4 regions of the Sporosarcina beigongshangi genome follow, and region 4 is predicted to be linked to each of the others. Evidence: predicted binding sites of a transcription regulator. Region 4 holds the regulator's gene; each other region holds the start of a gene.
The links. The regulator Rex, encoded in region 4, represses fermentation and respiration genes when NADH is low (regulators of the CRP and FNR family bind a similar motif). The targets are predictions, from matches to a motif close to TTGTGAAATATTTCACAA.
Positions count from the first base shown of each region.

Region 1: the regulator Rex is predicted to act here: its motif matches at 3,452-3,469, upstream of R2B77_RS01675 (DUF438 domain-containing protein).
Region 2: the regulator Rex is predicted to act here: its motif matches at 2,306-2,323, upstream of R2B77_RS06765 (formate/nitrite transporter family protein).
Region 3: the regulator Rex is predicted to act here: its motif matches at 1,631-1,648, upstream of R2B77_RS10200 (cytochrome c oxidase subunit 2A).

Region 1 is NZ_JAWLIR010000002.1:228,162-233,010, forward strand. Features, by position in the region: gene uvrC (excinuclease ABC subunit UvrC) at 1-1,596, opposite strand, end outside; gene trxA (thioredoxin) at 1,671-1,985, opposite strand; gene R2B77_RS01675 (DUF438 domain-containing protein) at 2,073-3,317, opposite strand; gene R2B77_RS01680 (electron transfer flavoprotein subunit alpha/FixB family protein) at 3,539-4,513, opposite strand; gene R2B77_RS01685 (electron transfer flavoprotein subunit beta/FixA family protein) at 4,582-4,849, opposite strand, start outside.
Region 2 is NZ_JAWLIR010000008.1:185,325-190,173, reverse strand. Features, by position in the region: gene R2B77_RS06780 (spore coat associated protein CotJA) at 246-464, shown strand; gene R2B77_RS06775 (spore coat protein CotJB) at 461-727, shown strand; gene R2B77_RS06770 (manganese catalase family protein) at 743-1,312, shown strand; gene R2B77_RS06765 (formate/nitrite transporter family protein) at 1,406-2,188, opposite strand; gene R2B77_RS06760 (YusW family protein) at 2,502-2,945, opposite strand; gene R2B77_RS06755 (COX15/CtaA family protein) at 3,165-4,121, shown strand; gene R2B77_RS06750 (DUF488 domain-containing protein) at 4,147-4,530, opposite strand; gene R2B77_RS06745 (DUF420 domain-containing protein) at 4,689-4,849, shown strand, end outside.
Region 3 is NZ_JAWLIR010000018.1:51,857-56,705, forward strand. Features, by position in the region: gene R2B77_RS10185 (accessory Sec system S-layer assembly protein) at 1-464, shown strand, start outside; gene R2B77_RS10190 (C40 family peptidase) at 575-1,063, opposite strand; gene R2B77_RS10195 (hypothetical protein) at 1,274-1,522, shown strand; gene R2B77_RS10200 (cytochrome c oxidase subunit 2A) at 1,747-1,899, shown strand; gene R2B77_RS10205 (cupredoxin domain-containing protein) at 1,924-2,427, shown strand; gene R2B77_RS10210 (b(o/a)3-type cytochrome-c oxidase subunit 1) at 2,427-4,082, shown strand.
Region 4 is NZ_JAWLIR010000055.1:1,851-6,699, forward strand. Features, by position in the region: gene groES (co-chaperone GroES) at 1-98, opposite strand, end outside; gene R2B77_RS16775 (CPBP family intramembrane glutamic endopeptidase) at 355-1,101, shown strand; gene tatC (twin-arginine translocase subunit TatC) at 1,147-1,992, opposite strand; gene R2B77_RS16785 (twin-arginine translocase TatA/TatE family subunit) at 2,010-2,225, opposite strand; gene R2B77_RS16790 (redox-sensing transcriptional repressor Rex) at 2,320-2,970, opposite strand; gene R2B77_RS16795 (ABC-F family ATP-binding cassette domain-containing protein) at 3,128-4,849, shown strand, end outside.

The sequences.
Region 1 (4,849 bases), on a different contig from region 4:
CGTTTCACGCCGTTGTCTGTGGAATGTAATGGCAAAACGGTGCACCTCATCTTGTATCCGCTGCAATAAATAAAAGGCTTCACTTGTTCTTTTTAACGGAATCATATCAATGGGATTGCCATACAACAATTGCGCCGTCTGGTGTTTATCATCTTTCGCCAGTCCCGCAATAGGAATGGAAAGTCCTAGCTCGTCCTCAATAATCTCTCGTGCCGCCTCCATATGCCCCTTCCCACCGTCAATGACGACTAAATCAGGTAACGGTAAGTCGTCCGTCAGCACACGGCTATAACGCCTTCTCACAACCTCTCGCATTGCACCATAATCATCATGCGCAGCAGCTGTTTTCGTTACATATTTGCGATAATCCTTGCGATTCGGTTTGCCATCGACAAATGACACCATCGCAGAAACAGGATCAGCCCCGTACGTATGGGAGTTATCAAAAGCCTCGATGCGAAGCGGTATCGTTATATTCATCGCCTCACCCAGTTCCTCGCACGCACCAATCGTTCGCTGTTCTTGCCTTTCCATCAGCTGAAACTTATCCTTCAATGACATTTCCGCATTTTTAATAGCAAGATCCACCAATGATTTCTTTTTCCCTCGTTGCGGAATAAATACATTGACGTTCAGAAGCTGACGAACCAATTCACTGTCAACCCCTTGAGATAATAAGATTTCCTTTGGTAGCAAATGCTCGGACTTCCCATAAAATTGTCCGATGAATGTCAGTAGCTCGTCTTCAGGGTCTTGGTAAAGCGGAAACAGCGACACATCCCTTTCAATCAATTTCCCCTGCCGTACAAAAAATACCTGAACACACATCCAGCCATTTTCAATTGCATAACCAAAAATATCACGATCCGTAAAATCATTCATTGTCATCGCTTGTTTTTCCATAACTGCTTCAATATTTGTAATTTGATCCCGATACTCTTTCGCACGCTCAAACTCCAAATTTTCCGCAGCGGAGGACATTTTTTCGGTCAATTCCTTCTTGACACTTTTATAGCCGCCATTTAGGAAACGACTAATGTCGTCCACCATTTCCTTATAAATCTCCTGATCAACTTCATTGACGCATGGGGCTAGACATTGACCGATATGATAGTACAAGCACACACGATCTGGCATCGTCTGACATTTTCGGTACGGATACAGTCGGTCTAATAACTTTTTCGTCTCCCCTGCTGCATAAGCATTCGGATACGGGCCAAAATATTTCCCTTTATCCTTCTTCACTTGCCGCGTAATGATTAATTTAGGATGGCGCTCGGTTGTAATTTTCAAGTAGGGATAGGTTTTATCGTCTTTCAACATAATATTGTATTTCGGGTCGTACTGTTTAATAAGATTCAATTCAAGCACAAGTGCCTCAATATTGGATGAGGTGACCATATACTCAAAATCCTCAATTTCACCTACGAGCCGCTGTGTTTTCCCATCATGACTGCCCGTGAAATAGCTACGCACCCGATTTTTTAATACTTTCGCTTTCCCAACATATATAACGGTTCCTTGCCGATCCTTCATAAAATAACAGCCCGGCAACTCGGGTAAAATCGCCAATTTCTGTTCAATCAATTCATTCATATCCGTCACCTACCTAAAAAAAACCGGGTACCAATGAAGGACCCGGTTATTCTATTGAATTAAGTTAAATTTGATTACGCGTGTTTTTCGATTAGTTCTGCAAGTGCTTCTTTCGGTTTGAAACCAACCACTTTGTCTACAATCTCGCCATCTTTAAATAGGATAAGCGTTGGGATAGACATAACACCGTAGTTACTTGCTGTTCCTTGATTGTCATCTACGTCTACTTTTACAATTTGTGCTTTGCCTTCAAAGTCGCCATCTAATTCTTCAAGAACAGGAGCGATCATTTTACAAGGTCCACACCAAGGTGCCCAAAAGTCAACAAGGACAAGTCCTTCTTTAATATTCTCCGCAAAGTTTTGATCCGTCGCATTAATAATTGCCATAATAACATTTCCTCCTTTATTAACTATGCTCGTAGTATATCATGCAGTTATTGCGCGGGCTAAATATATGCTTTGCTTGTTGCAATGTCATGAATTTTTTAATTTACTAAGTCCTGTTTTTACTTTACTGGGCAATTCGAGGAAAGGTTGAATATCTTGGACATATTCCAAAACACCTAAAAATTCCCCTTCCTCGTTACGTATTGCTTTATAAGTAAGATAAATGTATTGATTGTTCTTTTTAAACCACATACTTTCAGAAGTTCGTTTTCCTGTTTTAAGATCGCGAATTAGCGTCATGACCTTTTTTAGACTTTTAGGAGGATGACAATTTGCTACACTACGCCCAATAGAAATTGGGGTTCGCACTAACAACATTTCCGATGCTTCTGTTATTTTGTTGAAGTATTTAAATAGATCATTTTTATCAACAAATGTTATTTCCAATGGCAAATTGTTAAAAATGAGTTGGGCTTCTTCTATCGTTAAATAACCACCACCACCCAAAATTAGATTTTGAGTTGTTGATGTATTACTTACGACTTTGTCTACATCTTCAGATTTCAGCTTCCATTTTCCCTTAGGCGCTTCGATGATTGAATAGCCGAATGCATCACTTTCATTTGCAATCGCTAACCAGTCATCTTCACTAAATATAGATCGAAGAATTGGCAAAATAATTGCTTCTTCTTGAAAAATCATTTCCTTAAACTTCTTTTCGAATGCATCATATCTTTTTCGAAAGCGTGTAAAATTCTCATCGGACAGTTGAATACTTTGTTTTTTTACAGCCTGATACAAGACACGAATTTGATCATCCATCATCCACACTGTTCTTATGGGTGAATAGTGACCATATCGTTCCATTATCGGAAAGAAGAGCTTTTCCTTCCGATGATAATGGTTATGAAATTCGCCTAATCGAACTAGTTGATGCTGTAATTCATCTGTTCTATCTGTCTTCTGAATTTGATGTTTATCTACTTCGAATGACTCCAAAAGACGGTTGATTTGATTCAAAACAACTTGAAATGCAGTAATTTCTTCTTTAAAAATTTGAACTGGATGATAAATGCCTGAAGTTTCCTTTTCGTTCATTATGCCGCCACATAAATCAGGATAAATAATAGAAAACTTCTCAACATCCTCAATCGTAATACCATAGTCACCATTTATTAATTCCAATTGGATTAGCAATATGTCAACAACATTCACATTTTTAAAATATTGATTAAAATCCACTCGGATCGATTCTGATGACCCACCATGACGGAAACGAAGTAATAGTTCTTTGAAGATGTGAATTCTTTTTATATCAAATTGTATATTCAATATTTTTCACCTCATGTCTAGTTTTTGATGCGATACTGCTATATATTTTAATCGCTAAAGGAGAAAGTGCGGTTTAAGAAATCCACTTTTAAAACTTCTTATATTCTAAGTATAATTTATTATGGAAATTAATTTTGTGACCTTTATCACTATAATTAAGGAACAAGACTTTCTGTCTGAAACAAAAAAGCCTCCCTTTTGGGGAGACTTTTTCTAGATGTTCAGTTTGACTTAATCTTTTTAATTTCTTCAATCATCAATGGAATGACATCGAACAAATCGCCAACGATGCCGTAATCTGCAATTTTGAAAATATTCGCTTCTGGATCTTTGTTGATCGCAACGATTACTTTAGCATTTGACATCCCTGCAACGTGCTGGATTGCACCTGAAATACCAGCGGCGATATACAAGTCCGGAGTGACTACTTTACCCGTCTGACCGATTTGTAGGGAGTAATCACAGTAATCTGCATCACAAGCACCACGTGATGCCCCAATTGCTCCGCCTAGTAGCGTTGCAAGCTCTTGTAATGGCGCGAATCCTTCCGCGCTCTTCACACCGCGACCACCCGCAACAACTACTTTCGCTTCAGAAAGATCGACACCTTCAGTTGATTTTCGGACAACTTCTGCAATGACTGAACGTAGGCTCGTAATGTCTGCGGTTACAGATGACACGTCACCCGTACGGCTAGCATCCTGTGCCAGAGGCGCTATATTGTTTGGACGAACCGTGACAAATAAAAGCCCTTCTTTGTTTCTCACTTTTTCAAATGCTTTTCCAGAATAAATCGGGCGAATGAATACCGCAGCATCACCTTCACCTTCGATAGCTGTCACATCTGAAATCAAGCCACATGCCAACTTACTCGCAATTTTCGGTGATAAGTCTTTACCTAGCGCTGTATGACCAAATACGACAGCATTAGGTTTCTCCTGTTCATAGACTGCCATAAACGCTTGACTAAAAGCATCAGATGTATATTGTTTCAAATGTGGATGCTCCACAGTAATAACACGATCAGCACCATATTGAATCATTTCTGCTGCCAATGATTCGACTGCATCACCAAGCAACACACCAACTACTTCACCGCCACCAGAAATCTTTTTAGCGGCTGCAATGACTTCAAAAGAAACATTACGTAATGCTCCTTCTCTTGCTTCCCCAAGTACTACTACTTTGTTAGACATTTATAAAGTCCCTCCTATGACAATTCAAAGTTATGTTCTAATTGTTAGACTCTTTTTGCCGAAGCCGATTAGATTACTTTCGCTTCAGAATTCAGCAAAGTGACTAGCTCTTTCACTTGATCGGCAATTTCACCTTCAAGAACACGTCCAGCTGCCTTTTGTGGTGGTAAATATACTTCAATTGTTTCTGTTTTAGCCGCTACATCATCTTCATCAAGGTCTAAGTCATCCAACTCAAGCTCTTCAAGCGGCTTTTTCTTAGCTTTCATAATCCCCGGCAGGGATGGATAACGCGGCTCATTCAAGCCTTGCTGTGCGGTTACAAGAAGAGGTAAT
Region 2 (4,849 bases), on a different contig from region 4:
CGTACTAGTGCCGACAATGCCACAGGACGTGGCGTTATTGTCGGCCGGCAGATGTTAGGGATTTTGAGGGGAGTGGGAAAGGAAACTTAAGTTTGCGACGTCTGCGGGTGTCTTAATTTCTTCAAAGTACGCAGAAATACGGCAAATCGAACCCTTCGCTGTTCGATTCACAATTACGCCGAGGCGCAATTTATTTGAATCAAATGGGCGGTGCTGTCATAAGATAGCGCAAGGAGTGATTAAATATGGAACGTCCATTGTTCCGGGGGAGTTATAGACCTTACGTTTCACCGCTCGATCCTTGCCCACCTATACTGGTAAAGACTTTCGTTTTGCCACCACAAATTTTCATGAATTTTCAACCACCAGGACTACCGCAAAATTCACCTGAAGAAACACTACGTCAAGGTACACTTTGGCCCTCATTGGCAGATGGATTTTTTCGGGAAGAGGGGATTTCGTGAATGCGTTTGAAGAAGAAAGAGAAATGATGCTACGCGTACAGCAAGCGGATTTTGTTGTTGTCGAGTTAACCTTGTATACGGATACGCATCCAGAGGACGCGGAGGCGCTTGGTCAGTGGCGTGAAGCGATTAAAGAAGCAGCCCATGTACGACGTCAATATGAAAAGAGGTATGGCCCCTTATCTCTACTCTCAGTTCCTACTGAACAAGCGATTGAACTTGGATGGCGCTGGAATTCAACACCGTGGCCATGGCAACGATGAGGAGGGAGATACGTAATGTGGGTTTATGAAAAAAAACTGTTGTATCCAGTTGAGGTGGGTACGTGCAATCCAAAGCTCGCGAAATATCTCATGGAACAATACGGGGGGGCAGACGGGGAACTGGCTGCCGCGCTCCGGTATATGAATCAGCGCTATACGGTCCCAAGTAAAGTTATCGGCGTACTAACAGACATTGCAACAGAAGAATTCTCTCATCTAGAAATGCTAGCGACAATGATTTATAAATTAACGAAAGATGCAACGCCCGAACAGCTGGAAGAAGCAGGTCTTGGCGCACATTTCGTCAACCACGGTCATTCTCTTTTTTATGAAAATGCAGGTGGCGTACCCTTCACCGCAACGTATATTCAGGCGAAAGGTGATCCGATTGCTGATTTGTATGAAGATATCGCAGCCGAAGAAAAAGCGAGAGCGACATACCAGTGGCTGATCGATATTTCAGACGATCCGTTAATCAATGATTCTCTAAGGTTTTTAAGAGAAAGGGAAAATATTCATTCACTGCGCTTTAGAGAATCAGTTGAACTATTAAAAGATGAGCGAGATCGAAAAAAGATATTTTAATAGGTTATTCTATTTGTTCTTTGTTCAAAATAACTTCATCAAATATCCCTCGAATTGAAAGCTAATCGAGGGATATTTGCTCGTCCGCAAATTTTATGAAAGAATCTTGACTTGTTTGCTAGTATTGCTATACCAATAAGCTGCTCCAATGAATAGGGCACCCCCTATGATATTGCCGATAGTGACGGGTACTAAGTTTGCCGCCAACCCCATCATCGACACTGTTTCAGGGTGGGGAACCATTAGTGAAATAGAGAGTAGCGTCATGTTGGCAATACTATGCTCAAAACCAGAAGTGATGAAAGCAAATAAGCACCAGAAAATCATAATTAGTTTCGCTGTTTCATCTTTTAATTTGACAGAGCACCAGGCAGCTAAACAGACAAGAATATTACAAAGAATCCCACGGACAAACAACTCCATAAATGGCGTATTCATCTTACTGCTAGCCGTTGATGTGATGAAATCTGCTGTCACACCAGAAGCTAGACCAGAATAAAAAAATAGCGCTGCAACGACAATGGAGCCCGCGAAGTTACCGATATAACTAAAGATCCATACTTTTACTGTGTCATATTTTGTTGTTTTTTTCATCAATGTTCCAATGGTCATGATCATGTTATTACTCGTAAAAAGATCTGCGCCCGCCATAAGAACAAGACTAAGCGCAACCCCGAAAGCCATTCCCATAATAAGCTTTGTACCTGCAAAACCGGAAGCCCCGAGCATTCCGCCAATCGTATAAATGAGAATAACCCCTAATCCAACGAAAAATCCTGCCATCATTGTCACAGTGAAATATCTAGCTTTACTCGAGTTCAATAAATTAATTTTTGAAACAGCCATATCACTAAAAGTCGCGATTGTTTCTTTCATCTCATTTCCCTCCGGCTTTTTATCTTCTAAGTTGTAATCAGGAATACTGGTGAATCGGCTAAAGCTGCCTTTGTTAGATCGCTTCATGTTATAAGGTGTGAAGAAGTCGTGAAAAGTTTGTGAAGACTTTCACATGAGTAACGAAAAAAAAGAGCTGCTCCTGTTGTATTCTCCAAAATTATAGCGCAATTATTAAATTGCGCTATCCCTAAATATTACAAATTAATGAACAGATTGCCGATAAAAAAGATACAAGGCATTCATTTACTAAAGAATCATCCTACTTCGCTGATTCTCCTTATGCATTCTATTTTCACTTCGTCATCATTAACTCTTTAGTATCATGACCTTTAAATGTTACTTTCAATTTCAATGTTTTATAATCTAGTACCTCGAATGCTTCCGCGGCTTGTTTGATCAAATCTTCGTCGTCTGTATCAGCGGTCATCTCCATTTCCTGAAAGATTTCATCAAGCTTGTCCATTGCTTGGTCACCGTGAAAATAGGCATCCTCAATTTTATTCTCATACATCGCTTCAGTCTTATCAGGCTTTTCCTCGTAGTTAGCAATTACTGCTTCTTTCTTATCCTTCGTATCAATCGCAATATCAAAAGAAGTAAAGCCATATTGTTCACCTAGGGCTTGTTTTTCGTCTTCATCGGGCTTGTCCTTAACGACATTCTCATCGCTACAAGCACCGATGATGAATTGGCAAGCTAGTAGGGTGATAAGCAGCTTCCTCCATTTTACTTTCAACTCGCTCATCCTTTCATCGAAACTTATTAGTAACCTAACCGATGAACGAGGAAGTTATACACAAAAGAAATAAAGCACTAAGGGCTCTTCATTACGATTTTGGAATTCATTTAGAAACCACTTAAAAACTTCATATATGCCACTTATAATTTGAGAGATTATTGGCAATGTTAAAAGTTGGATGCCGATTTTAAATTCTAGTAAAATGGGGGAATGAATTTGTCGATTAAACGCTTATCTTTTTGGGTGGCAATCATCACTTTCGGTTTAGTTGTATTCGGAGGATATGTGGCTTCATCGCAATCAGGGTTAGGCTGCGGACCAGAATGGCCTTTATGTAATGGAGAAGTGATTCCAACGTTGCAAGGGGAGACATTGATTGAATTTGCGCATCGAGTTATTGGTGCTTTTCTTGGTGTTCTGACTATTATTCTATTTGTAAAAGTTGTCCGTGAAAGGACAAGTCCTGCAATCCGAAAGGCAGCTAACGGGATGGTGGCTTTGCTTGTTTTTCAACTAATACTTGGTGCAATCATTGTATGGTTTCATCTTCCTACCTTTATTATTGCCAGTCATTTAATTATAGCGATGCTCTTTCTTGCTTGTGTGTTAGTCATATGGCGTCGGTCGGAAGGGGTGGTAGTTCATCGTGCGGTGCTTGGCAATGAGCAACAGAAGAAAATAAGTAGGCATATTAAAGTGTTAGTAGGGTTAGTCCTTGCTATTCTTTTTGTAGGTGCTTATGTGAAGCATGATTTTATCGGGACGAGCTGTGGCTGGGCGACATGTGGTGACTCCGTTATACCAAGTACTGGTCCTGAAATCGTTCAAACGACACATCGACTTTTAGGAATTATTTTAGCGGTTTATAGTGTGTTGTTAACGTATTGGTCCTTTGCAAAACGCTGGGGCGCACCATTACAGAAACGGTTTACAGCTGTATTAGTGATAGTTGCGCTTCAAGTTATATTGGGTGTTTTAACAATTGTGACAGCAATTGATATTGTCTGGGCAATGCTGCATGTCGCTGTAGGAACATTGTTGTTTGCGATTATAACGGAGGCGTCTATTTATATGGCTGCTTTGGTGAAGGAGAAGGGGAGACTGGTTCCTTTTTCGACAAGACAGTTGTCGGTGAGAAATGGTAAGTCGGGTAGCTATTCTGGGCAACGGTGATAGATCTGAGAAACGCTGGGCATGTTTATAAATCAAGTCCAGCGTCACTTATATTCCGCTCTAATTCTTCTTTCAGAATGACCGCGTGATTCTGAATAGGATCTTTGGCGGCGAATACAAGTGTTATGGGTGTTGTGCTGGCCAACTGTCGCAATTCTGATACTTTATTAGTTTTAACAGCATCTGTACGAAGCTCATTTACATACTTTTCTTGAAAGACTAGAAATTTGTCAGGATCATGATCAAACCATTTTCGCAGTTCGCTACTAGGTGCAACATCCTTTGCCCAATCTGCTAAATGTGCATGTTCCTTTGAAATCCCACGTGGCCATAGCCTATCTATCAACACCCGATGACCATCTTCCGGTTTAAACGGCTCATAAATTCTTTTCAGCTGAAACCTTTCCATATAATCTGCCTCCCCTAGTTTGTCTACTACTAGTTTACCTTTTTTCTAGTGAATTTAACACTTATTCATTGGGACGCAGCGACTTTTCATGTAGAATGTATAAGTCATCACTTTAAAGATGTAGGGTCTCAAAAAAAATATTGGAGTGGAATATTTCTATGAAAAGTAGCACAAATAAGCCGTTTAAAAAACGTAATTACAAACCATTTATCATTGCTCTATCGGTGATTTTAATTGGTGCAATTGGAGCATTATCAGGAATGCGGGGCGAGAAAAATTTCGAAGCATCCGATTTAGCGATTTTGCCGTTGATGAATGC
Region 3 (4,849 bases), on a different contig from region 4:
CTACCCACGTAGAGCATCCTCCTACAGAAAACTGGAAACTGGCATTCAATGTTCAATCATTAGTGCCCCATAGACTTGACCTAGAACAAGCATGGGAAGACGGCTTGACAGACGAGCAAAAAGAAGGCCTTGCAACAGTTGTCCAAGGTCTTCCAAAATTGAATTCGCGCGAAGTAAATATTAGTGGATTCCAAGTGATGCAGCAGGAGGACGGCAGTATAGTAACTTCCGTTTTCATCCGGAATGGTCACTCCAAGCAAATTGATATTGAGCAGCTACCGCTTGAACTCATTGACGCAACAGGTGATCTCGTAGCCAAAGGTTCTTTTGAGCTTGCTCCACTATCTGTAAAAGCAAACACATCTAAACCATGGACGTTTATCTATCCAAAGGAATTAATCCAAAAGGCAGAGCCAGACCTGTCACGTTGGACAGTTCGTGTACCACAACAAAATGCGGAATGAGTAAAAGCTGCCTAGCGAAGTTGAAAACTTTACTAGGCAGCTTCTTTATGTTCTACCATAAAAGCACCGCATATCCAGTCAGGATATGCGGTGCTGTTTGTTTTATGAAATTAGTTAAGTGAAGCAACTGCATCGAAGTTTGTGACGCGCTTAGCACCAATATAGCGACTTCCCCAATAGTAAGGATCGTTTAGCTTATCGATGCGGACACCTCTTGAAGTAGATGCGTGTGCAAATTGACCATTACCTATGTATATACCAACATGTGAAACGCCTTTTCCAGTTGTGTTAAAAAATACGAGGTCACCAGCTTCCAAGTTTGCCTTAGTAACTGCCTTCCCTGATGCATACAAACTAGAAGATGTGCGTGAAACTTTAATGTCATGTGCTTTAAAAACATAATTAATAAATCCTGAACAGTCAAATCCTTTTGTAGATGAACCACCATAGCTATACTTAACACCGATTAAACTTTTTGCTGTTTTTGTAAGATCAGTTGCGGCTGCCGCTTCTGCTTGTCCAGTGAAAGGAGCTATAAATAACAGTAGTGCCATTACAACGATTACAGCTGACTTTTGTAACTTAACTATATTCTTCATATGTTCCCCCAATGAATTTATTTATCTGAAAACTAACTAAAATAACTTTAACATGTTTGATTAAGCCTAAACATTACATTCGTGTAACAAATCCATTACATATCATGTCATTTATTTCTCTTTCGAAACATAATTGTCTTAATAGATGGTTTAAAGTGATAGAGAGCGGGAATACAAGGGAGAGGACATATTAAAATGGAGGCGGGTGAAGTGAAAGAAGTCTTTCATGAAATATACGGCATGACCGGATTGATAACAAATGGTCATTTTGAAGCTTTTAGTGAATGGAAAAATCCACAACACCGTTACTTCAAAAATGACGACCGTGATCCAGCCGCAGGAGATTACGAGCCTATCCAAAGGGACAAACAAAGAACCTTAATGGAAGTGAAGCAGCGTGCAGAGATACTTGTTCCGATGCGCGGGGCGCGTGAAAAAACGGATCACAATCCGCAATAAGCACATGATCACTATACTTCTACATTATACAAAACCGCATTCCACCTCGGAATGCGGTTTTCTTTATGTTTAAGATTATGTCGGAACTATGAAGAGGAGGTGAACAAAATGTGAAACATTTCTACTTTCCTCTTCAGATAGGGACTTCCCTAATTCCCGTATTTCACCATTTGACTATGATAAAAGTATGACATGCAACTTCATCACGAAGAGGAGGTGTAACAATGGGAAACAAAAATCCAAAGCAACAACAGTCCAATTCTACTGAAATGGATGCCGAAGTTAGTTTAAAAGGAACTTTTATCTCTGTTATGTTAGTCGGTATTTTTATTCTAATTTCTTGGTTCGGGCTGTACGCACTATTTCTATCTAGATAATGATAACGTCAGGAGGGTAAACGTATGCATTTGCACAAGTATGAAAAAATTTGGCTCACTCTTGGGGTAGGGTCACTCGCATTATTTCTAGTCATCATAGGATTTGCTGCATTTTGGAAAGGTACACATCCGCAAAGTCATATTGAAATTATTGATCCACAAAATGTGGAGGCTCACGATTCATTTAAACAAGAAAATCTTGGACTGCGTGAGGTGGCCGACGGAAAATATATCGTCAACATTCTCGCTTCTGCATTCAACTATGATATGGGAAAAGACGCGGACGGTAACCCTGTGAAAACAATTCGCGTACCAAAAGGCTCTACCGTTCTTTATCAAATTACGACAACAGACGTTGTCCACGGCTTCAACGTTGCTGGAACAAACGTCAATATGATGGTCGAACCCGGTCACATCAGTCGGTATGAGACCGTTATGAAAAACGCTGGGGAGTTTACAATCGTTTGTAATGAGTACTGTGGTATCGGTCACCACATTATGTATGGAACAGTGGAGGTGTATGAATAATGGCTACGAATGAACTTTCAATATCAAAAAAAGAATCCAAGTTATACATGTCATTTATGTACGTTACATACGTAGCGTTGCTTATCGGTGGTTTGATGGGGCTATTACAAACACTCGTCCGTTCTGGTAAATATACACTACCATTCAACATCGATTATTATACGATTTTAACAGTACATGGTGTTATTCTCGGACTTGTCTTGACGACATTTTTCATCATCGGCTTCCAATTTTCACTGATGGGAAAAACAGTTGGCATTACTGATAAACAGAGAAAAGTTGCTTGGATTGCTTTCTGGGTAATGGTCATTGGAACGACTATGACTGCCATTACGATTCTCGTAGGTGAGGCATCTGTTCTTTACACATTTTACGCACCACTTCGAGCACATCCGGCCTTTTACTTTGGATTAGCACTCGTTATCATTGGTAGCTGGATTGCTGCATTCGTTAACTTCCGTCAACTGTATGTATGGAAGAAAGCACATAAAGGTGAAAAATCACCGTTACTCGCATTCATGGTCGTCATCAATATGATCATGTGGTTCATCGCATCACTGGGGGTTGCTTCTGCAGTAATCATTCAGTTCATTCCCTGGTCACTTGGTTATGCCGAGACGATTAACGTTCTGCTAAGCCGTACATTATTTTGGTATTTCGGTCATCCACTTGTTTATTTCTGGTTGCTTCCTGCTTATATGGCTTGGTATGCAATCATCCCGAAAATCATCGGTGGAAAATTATTCAGTGATTCACTTGCTCGATTAGCTTTCATTTTACTGTTGATGTTCTCGATTCCTGTAGGCTTCCACCATCAGCTAACAGAGCCTGGTATTGATCCAACATGGAAGTTCATTCAAGTCGTCTTGACGTTCATGGTTATTATTCCATCACTCATGACTGCATTCTCTATTTTTGCTACGTTTGAAGAAGCAGGTCGTAGAAAAGGCTATAAGAGTCTATTTGGCTGGTTTAAGAAGTTGCCATGGAAAGATGTTCGTTTCCTCGCTCCATTTATCGGTATGGTAGCATTCATCCCTGGGGGTGCGGGCGGTATTATTAACGCGTCCTATCAAATGAACGCGCTTGTGCATAATACGATTTATATTACTGGGCATTTCCATTTAACTGCTGCGACAACCGTTATTTTAACCTTCTTCGGAATTACGTATTGGCTTGTTCCACATTTAACTGGCCGAAGATTGACGCCGAAGTTGAATAAGCTTGGATTGATTCAGACATATATTTGGACGATTGGTATGGCCATTATGTCTGGCTCCATGCACATTCAAGGGTTACTAGGTGGACCGCGTCGTTCGAATTTCTCTGAGTACGCTGGCGGCGATCAAGTAGCGACATGGATTAGTTACCAAATTGCACAAGCTGTCGGTGGAACAATTCTGTTCATCGGGATTATTCTAATGGTGTATATTTTCATCCAATTGACCTTCTTTGCACCACGTGGCGTGGAGGAATTCCCAATTGCAGAGGAAGCTACAAACGCACAGCCGACGCCTAAGTTTCTTGAAAACTGGTATTTATGGGTTGGTATTACGATTGCGCTTATCCTATTTGCCTATACAATTCCAGTGTTCGATATTTTGAAACACTCACCACCAGGCTCAATTCCATTTGATTGGCCGATTGGTAGATAATAAGAAAAGCGTAGGGAGCGGCTGGTGCTCAAAGCCTAGACAATAATCAAAGTAGCCATACAGCTGGGAAAATTCCAGTCGTATGGCTTTTTTTGCTTCACTAGTTTATAATCTTTTCTTCACTTCTATTGATCAACCACTTACTTAGAGTTATAACTAGCAAGCAAGAACCAGAAAACGTCCTGTTTACTGGACATATCCGGTTTACTTTCGGCAATGGATGGACGTTAGAATAACCGCAACACCTTTCTCGCTTATCCTATTGTGGATCATTGCCTGTCGCAAACCTCCAATGCTCAAATGAAGAATATAGGTACTTGGAAAGAAAAGAATAGATGACATTGTCAAAGTATGTAAGTTCCCGAAGATACAATTTCGGGAACTATTGGACATTGAATAAAGTTTTTACTTTTTCATGTTGCGAAACATTTTAGAAGAAAGTGATAGAGTTTAAAATAATAATGGTAGAAATGATGGAGATAGCAGTAGCCGCCAAAATTGTATCTTTGGCGGCTTTTATAAAGTTAGAATACCTCTATTCTTTTATTCCCCAAAAATATTGATGCTTTATGTAGTATTTTCTTTGGATAGCGCCGTATGGACAGTTGCCATACGATTACCGAAAGAAATGATTGGGGATGTGATGCAGTCACATCCCCAATCATAAAAACAGCTCGGATATTGCATCGTAGCCGTCCATTCCAAAGCGTTCCAAGAGGTATAAGATACACTAAGTCCCAACAATCTAATTCAGTTATTTTTTATTT
Region 4 (4,849 bases):
TTCTCTTTCGCGGAATCCGGTATTACAATACCGCTTGATGTTTTTTCTTCTGCCTCGATCAATTCGATTAAGATACGGTCACCTAATGGTTTCAACAAGTGAAACAACCTCCTCAAAGTAATTTCATGTTTTTAGCACTCGATAGATGTGAGTGCTAATACATTTCTTATCATAATGAACATTTGCATTAATTGCAAGTGAAATACAATCAAAATCCTAGACATCTGCCGGAGGCTTAACTTGAATCAACGGGAAGTTTGAACTCCCTCATGATTCAAGTCAAACATTTCTCTTTGCTTATCTGACTTTAAACAGATAAAATGGACTTCATCCACAGTTGAAAGGGTGGCATGCTTGAAAAACTGGATAATCTCTTTATGGCTCTTAGTAACCTATGCAGCCATGCAATTTGGTAGTATCTTTTTAGGGCAAGGCTTGTTTGACCACTTTCCCTGGGATGAACAATACAATGAAAAAGCTATTGCTTATCGTGCGAGTGCTTGGTCACTATTCATCAGTAATGCGTTGGCTGCCGTTGTGTTCTTATGGTTCATCTTGCGCAATAAAAAATTCTTACATGTTTTCAAAGTAAAAAAATCTACAACCGGCAATGCGATTCTTTGGGGAATCCTCGGTTTCTTCCTTGTTATGGGCGGACAGATGCTCGCGGCTATGATTGAGAGCTTGTTTGGCATTACACCGGGATCTGATAATACGGCCATACTCAGTAACATTGCAAAAGTATCTCCCATCATTATTATTTCAATCGTAGTGTTTGCACCATTCCTAGAAGAAATTGTGTTTAGACGTATTCTTTTTGGTGGAATTTATCAAAAAACGAATTTCTGGATCGCAGCCATTGCCAGCGCCCTCGTTTTCGCGGCAATGCATAATGAATTTGAGCATCTATTGATGTACATGGCACCGGGGCTAATTTTCTCCTATTTGTACTACCGAACAAAACGACTATTGACACCGATGATTGCCCATCTACTTATGAACGGCTTTGTCGTCATTGCCCAACTAAAATTCGACGATATTCAAAGGTATCTCGATGAGCTGAAACGTTTGAAACAAGCTATGTTCATATTTTTCTACTAAAAAAGTCTTTCAACCGAATACTTCCGGTTGAAAGACTTTTTTAGTTTACTCTTGTTGCCCCATCACTTCGTCAATTTGTCGCTGTTGCTCTGCACGTACTTCCTCTAACTTCCGCTGTTGTTCTGCTTGTACTTCTTCTGCCTCACGTTGCTTTTCTGCCTTCAAATATTTCCGATAACCAAATCGGGATATGAAAATACTAATTTCATAGAGCGCAAACAATGGCACGGTCACGAAAAGATGAGATAACAGATCCGGCGGTGTAATGAAAGCTGCAATAACAAACAATGTGAAATAGGCATATTTACGAATTTTCACCAGTGTCGCTGGATCCAAAATACCAAGTCTTGTTAAAAACAGCAACACAATTGGTAATTGGAAAATGATGCCGAACGGAATAAGTAATTGGAACAAAAACGAAAAATATTCATTAATACCGATTGTTTGCGTGATGCCTAAATCTGAAGATAAATTCATCATGAACTTCATCACATAGGGTAACAGGACAAAGTAGGAAAACGAAATCCCCCCGACAAATAGGAAAAACGTAAACGGAATATAATTTAACGTGGCACGCCGCTCTGTTTCATGCAATCCCGGCGAGATGAACGCCCATAACTGATACATAATAACCGGTGAAATAATAATGACTGCAACAAAAATGATCACTTTCAAGTAAATCATAATAGGATCGAGCACATTGAACGCGTTAAGCGTCGTACCATCAACTAATCCGTCATGTTGCAAAAACTGAAACTGCAAAAATTGAATGATTGGCTTGGCGATAAAAAATCCGCCTATTATTGCAACAACAAAGAAAACGACGATAACCATCAGCCGTTTTCTAATTTCATCTATATGTTCAATGATTGTTAAGTTTTTTTCTGCCATTGGACAAACATCCTAACTTACTTCACTTCTTCTTTCTTCACTTCCACTTGCAATACTTCTGCTTTCTTGTCTTCTACTTTCTTCACATCGTTATCTTCTACGAGACCTTTCGTCGCGTTTTTAAATTCACGCAATGAAGAACCGAACGCCTTTCCAATCTCAGGCAACTTCTTTGGACCGAAAACAAGCAACGCAATAATTGCGATAATTACTAAACTCATTGGACCTGGCATCTCAGACACCTCCCTCGTAGTAGAAGGACTAGACCATCCCTCTTTATGCTATCCATTTTACACGAAAACAGCTTGTATTACTATTATTGAGCCATTATAATTGTGAATTTTTAACGTCATTTTTCATGAAATAAATAAGGGTCTGTAGCTCTACAGACAAATCAATCGTATGGACACGCACCTCATCAGGTGCTGTCAGACGGACTGGCGTAAAGTTTAAAATCCCTTTAATTCCCGCCTTTATCAGCTTATCGGTGACATCCTGTGCCACACGAGAAGGTACCGTCAAAATGACAAGATCAATGCCAAGCTCGACAATTTTTTCACTAATTGTATCTGGGTGAAATACAGGGATGCCGCTCAACATTTTTCCCTCTGCCGGCGCTTTCGGGTCAAACGCTACGACAATACGTGTATTATGGTTTTTATGAAAATTATATTTTAAAAATGCACTGCCTAAACTACCCACGCCAATGAGCGCGACATCCGTTCCTTCATCCTGATCGAGGATTTGACGGAAAAATTCGACAAGATAATGTACATCATAGCCATACCCTTTGCGACCAAGCGCTCCAAAATGGGAGAAGTCTCGTCGAATTGTAGCTGCATCGATTTTCATTGCTTCACTTAATTCACTAGAAGACACACGTTTCTTACCCAAATTCGCGAAGTTTTGAAGAAATCTATAATATAGAGGCAACCGTTTGGATGTCGCCTGTGGTATTTTCGGCGTTTCTTCTATCATTGTAATCCTCCTGAACCTACTCATTCATTACACCTTAGCATAATCGTATCCGAACTGAAACCGATTCTATCGTACAGTAGATACTGAATGTTGTAAAGTCAACCGTTGCACGCTTCGCACCATTCCATTAAACTGAAGAGGAATAGAGGTGCTCACTATGATTGTTTTACAAGTGAACGGACTGACAAAATCATTCTCAGGAACCGATATATTAGAAAATGTGCGACTTGAAGTGCAACACCGTGACCGCGTTGCACTTGTTGGACGTAACGGAGCAGGCAAGTCGACACTCCTTAAAATAATTGCTGGTGAAATGACAGCTGACTCGGGCGATTTAATCATCCCAAAAGACGTAAGAATTGGTTATCTTGAACAGCATAGCGGCATCGACTCTGCCTTGTCTGTTTGGCAAGAAATGATGACCGTTTTCGAACCGCTTCATAATATGGAAAGACGGCTCCGGACGCTTGAGCAACAGATGGCTGACCCAGCAGTATACGACAACTCGACAGACTATGAACGGGTGATGTCGGAATATGACGCCCTGCAAATCGAATTCAAGGATTCTGGCGGCTATCAGTATGAATCAGACACACGCTCCGTCCTACACGGTATGCGCTTTTATCCCGATGATTATGAAAAAAGTGTTAGCCTTCTATCTGGGGGGCAAAAAACCCGATTGGCACTCGCTAAGATGCTGTTGAGTAAACCAGATCTTCTTATCCTTGATGAGCCGACAAACCATCTTGATATCGAAACACTTGGCTGGCTGGAAAAATACCTCGTTTCCTATGAGGGAGCCATTCTAATTGTTTCGCACGATCGCTATTTCTTGGATGAAATCGTGACTGTCGTCTACGAAGTATCCAGAAGAAAAGTAGCCAAATACACAGGAAACTATAGTGCCTATCTTGACGAAAAAGCCAAGAATTATGAACGTGATCAAAAGCTTTTCGAAAAGGATATGAGTGAGAAAGCGAAACTCGAGGATTTCGTCCAACGCAACATTGCTCGTGCGTCGACCTCTAAAATGGCAAAAAGCCGTCGGAAGTTGCTTGAACGAACAGACTGGATGGATTCGCCTGATGGAGATGAAAAATCGGCTAGCTTTAGCTTTTCTATTGATCGCCCAAGCGGCAATGATGTGCTAGCTCTCGACAATGTCTCGATCGGCTACAACGCTTCTCCTGTTTCTACAGGCATCAACCTGCGCGTCTATAAACAAGACCGTATTGCCATCATCGGACCAAATGGTGTCGGCAAGTCTACTTTGTTGAAAACGCTCGTTAAAGCGAATGAACCGATTTCCGGCTTGATACGTTATGGGACAAATGTTCAATTTGGCTATTATGATCAGGAACAAGCAACTCTTACTGGAAACGGCACCGTTCTTCTAGAATTATGGAATGATTGGCCGATGATGAATGAAAAAGATGTACGCTCTGTGTTAGGTCGCTTTTTATTCACAGGGGAAGATGTGGACAAACCTGTCACTTCCTTATCAGGTGGCGAAAAAGCACGCCTATCACTCGCAAAGCTCATGCTTGAAAAATCGAATACACTTGTCCTTGATGAACCAACAAACCATCTTGACCTAGACAGCAAAGAGATTCTCGAAAATGCATTGGATGATTTTCCAGGTACACTTATCTTCGTATCACATGACCGTTACTTTATTAACCGCATTGCAACAAAAGTCATTGATATTAGTGCAACAGGTGCCATCGAGTATCTCGGCGACTATGACTATTTTGTGGAGAAGAAGCTCGAGCAGCAAGAGTTGCTTGCTGAGGCGGACGTTACGAAAGGCGTGGCAATACCTTTACAATCCAGAAAAAACGAAGAAGATAAAGAGCTGAAAAAACAAGAAAGAAAGCTG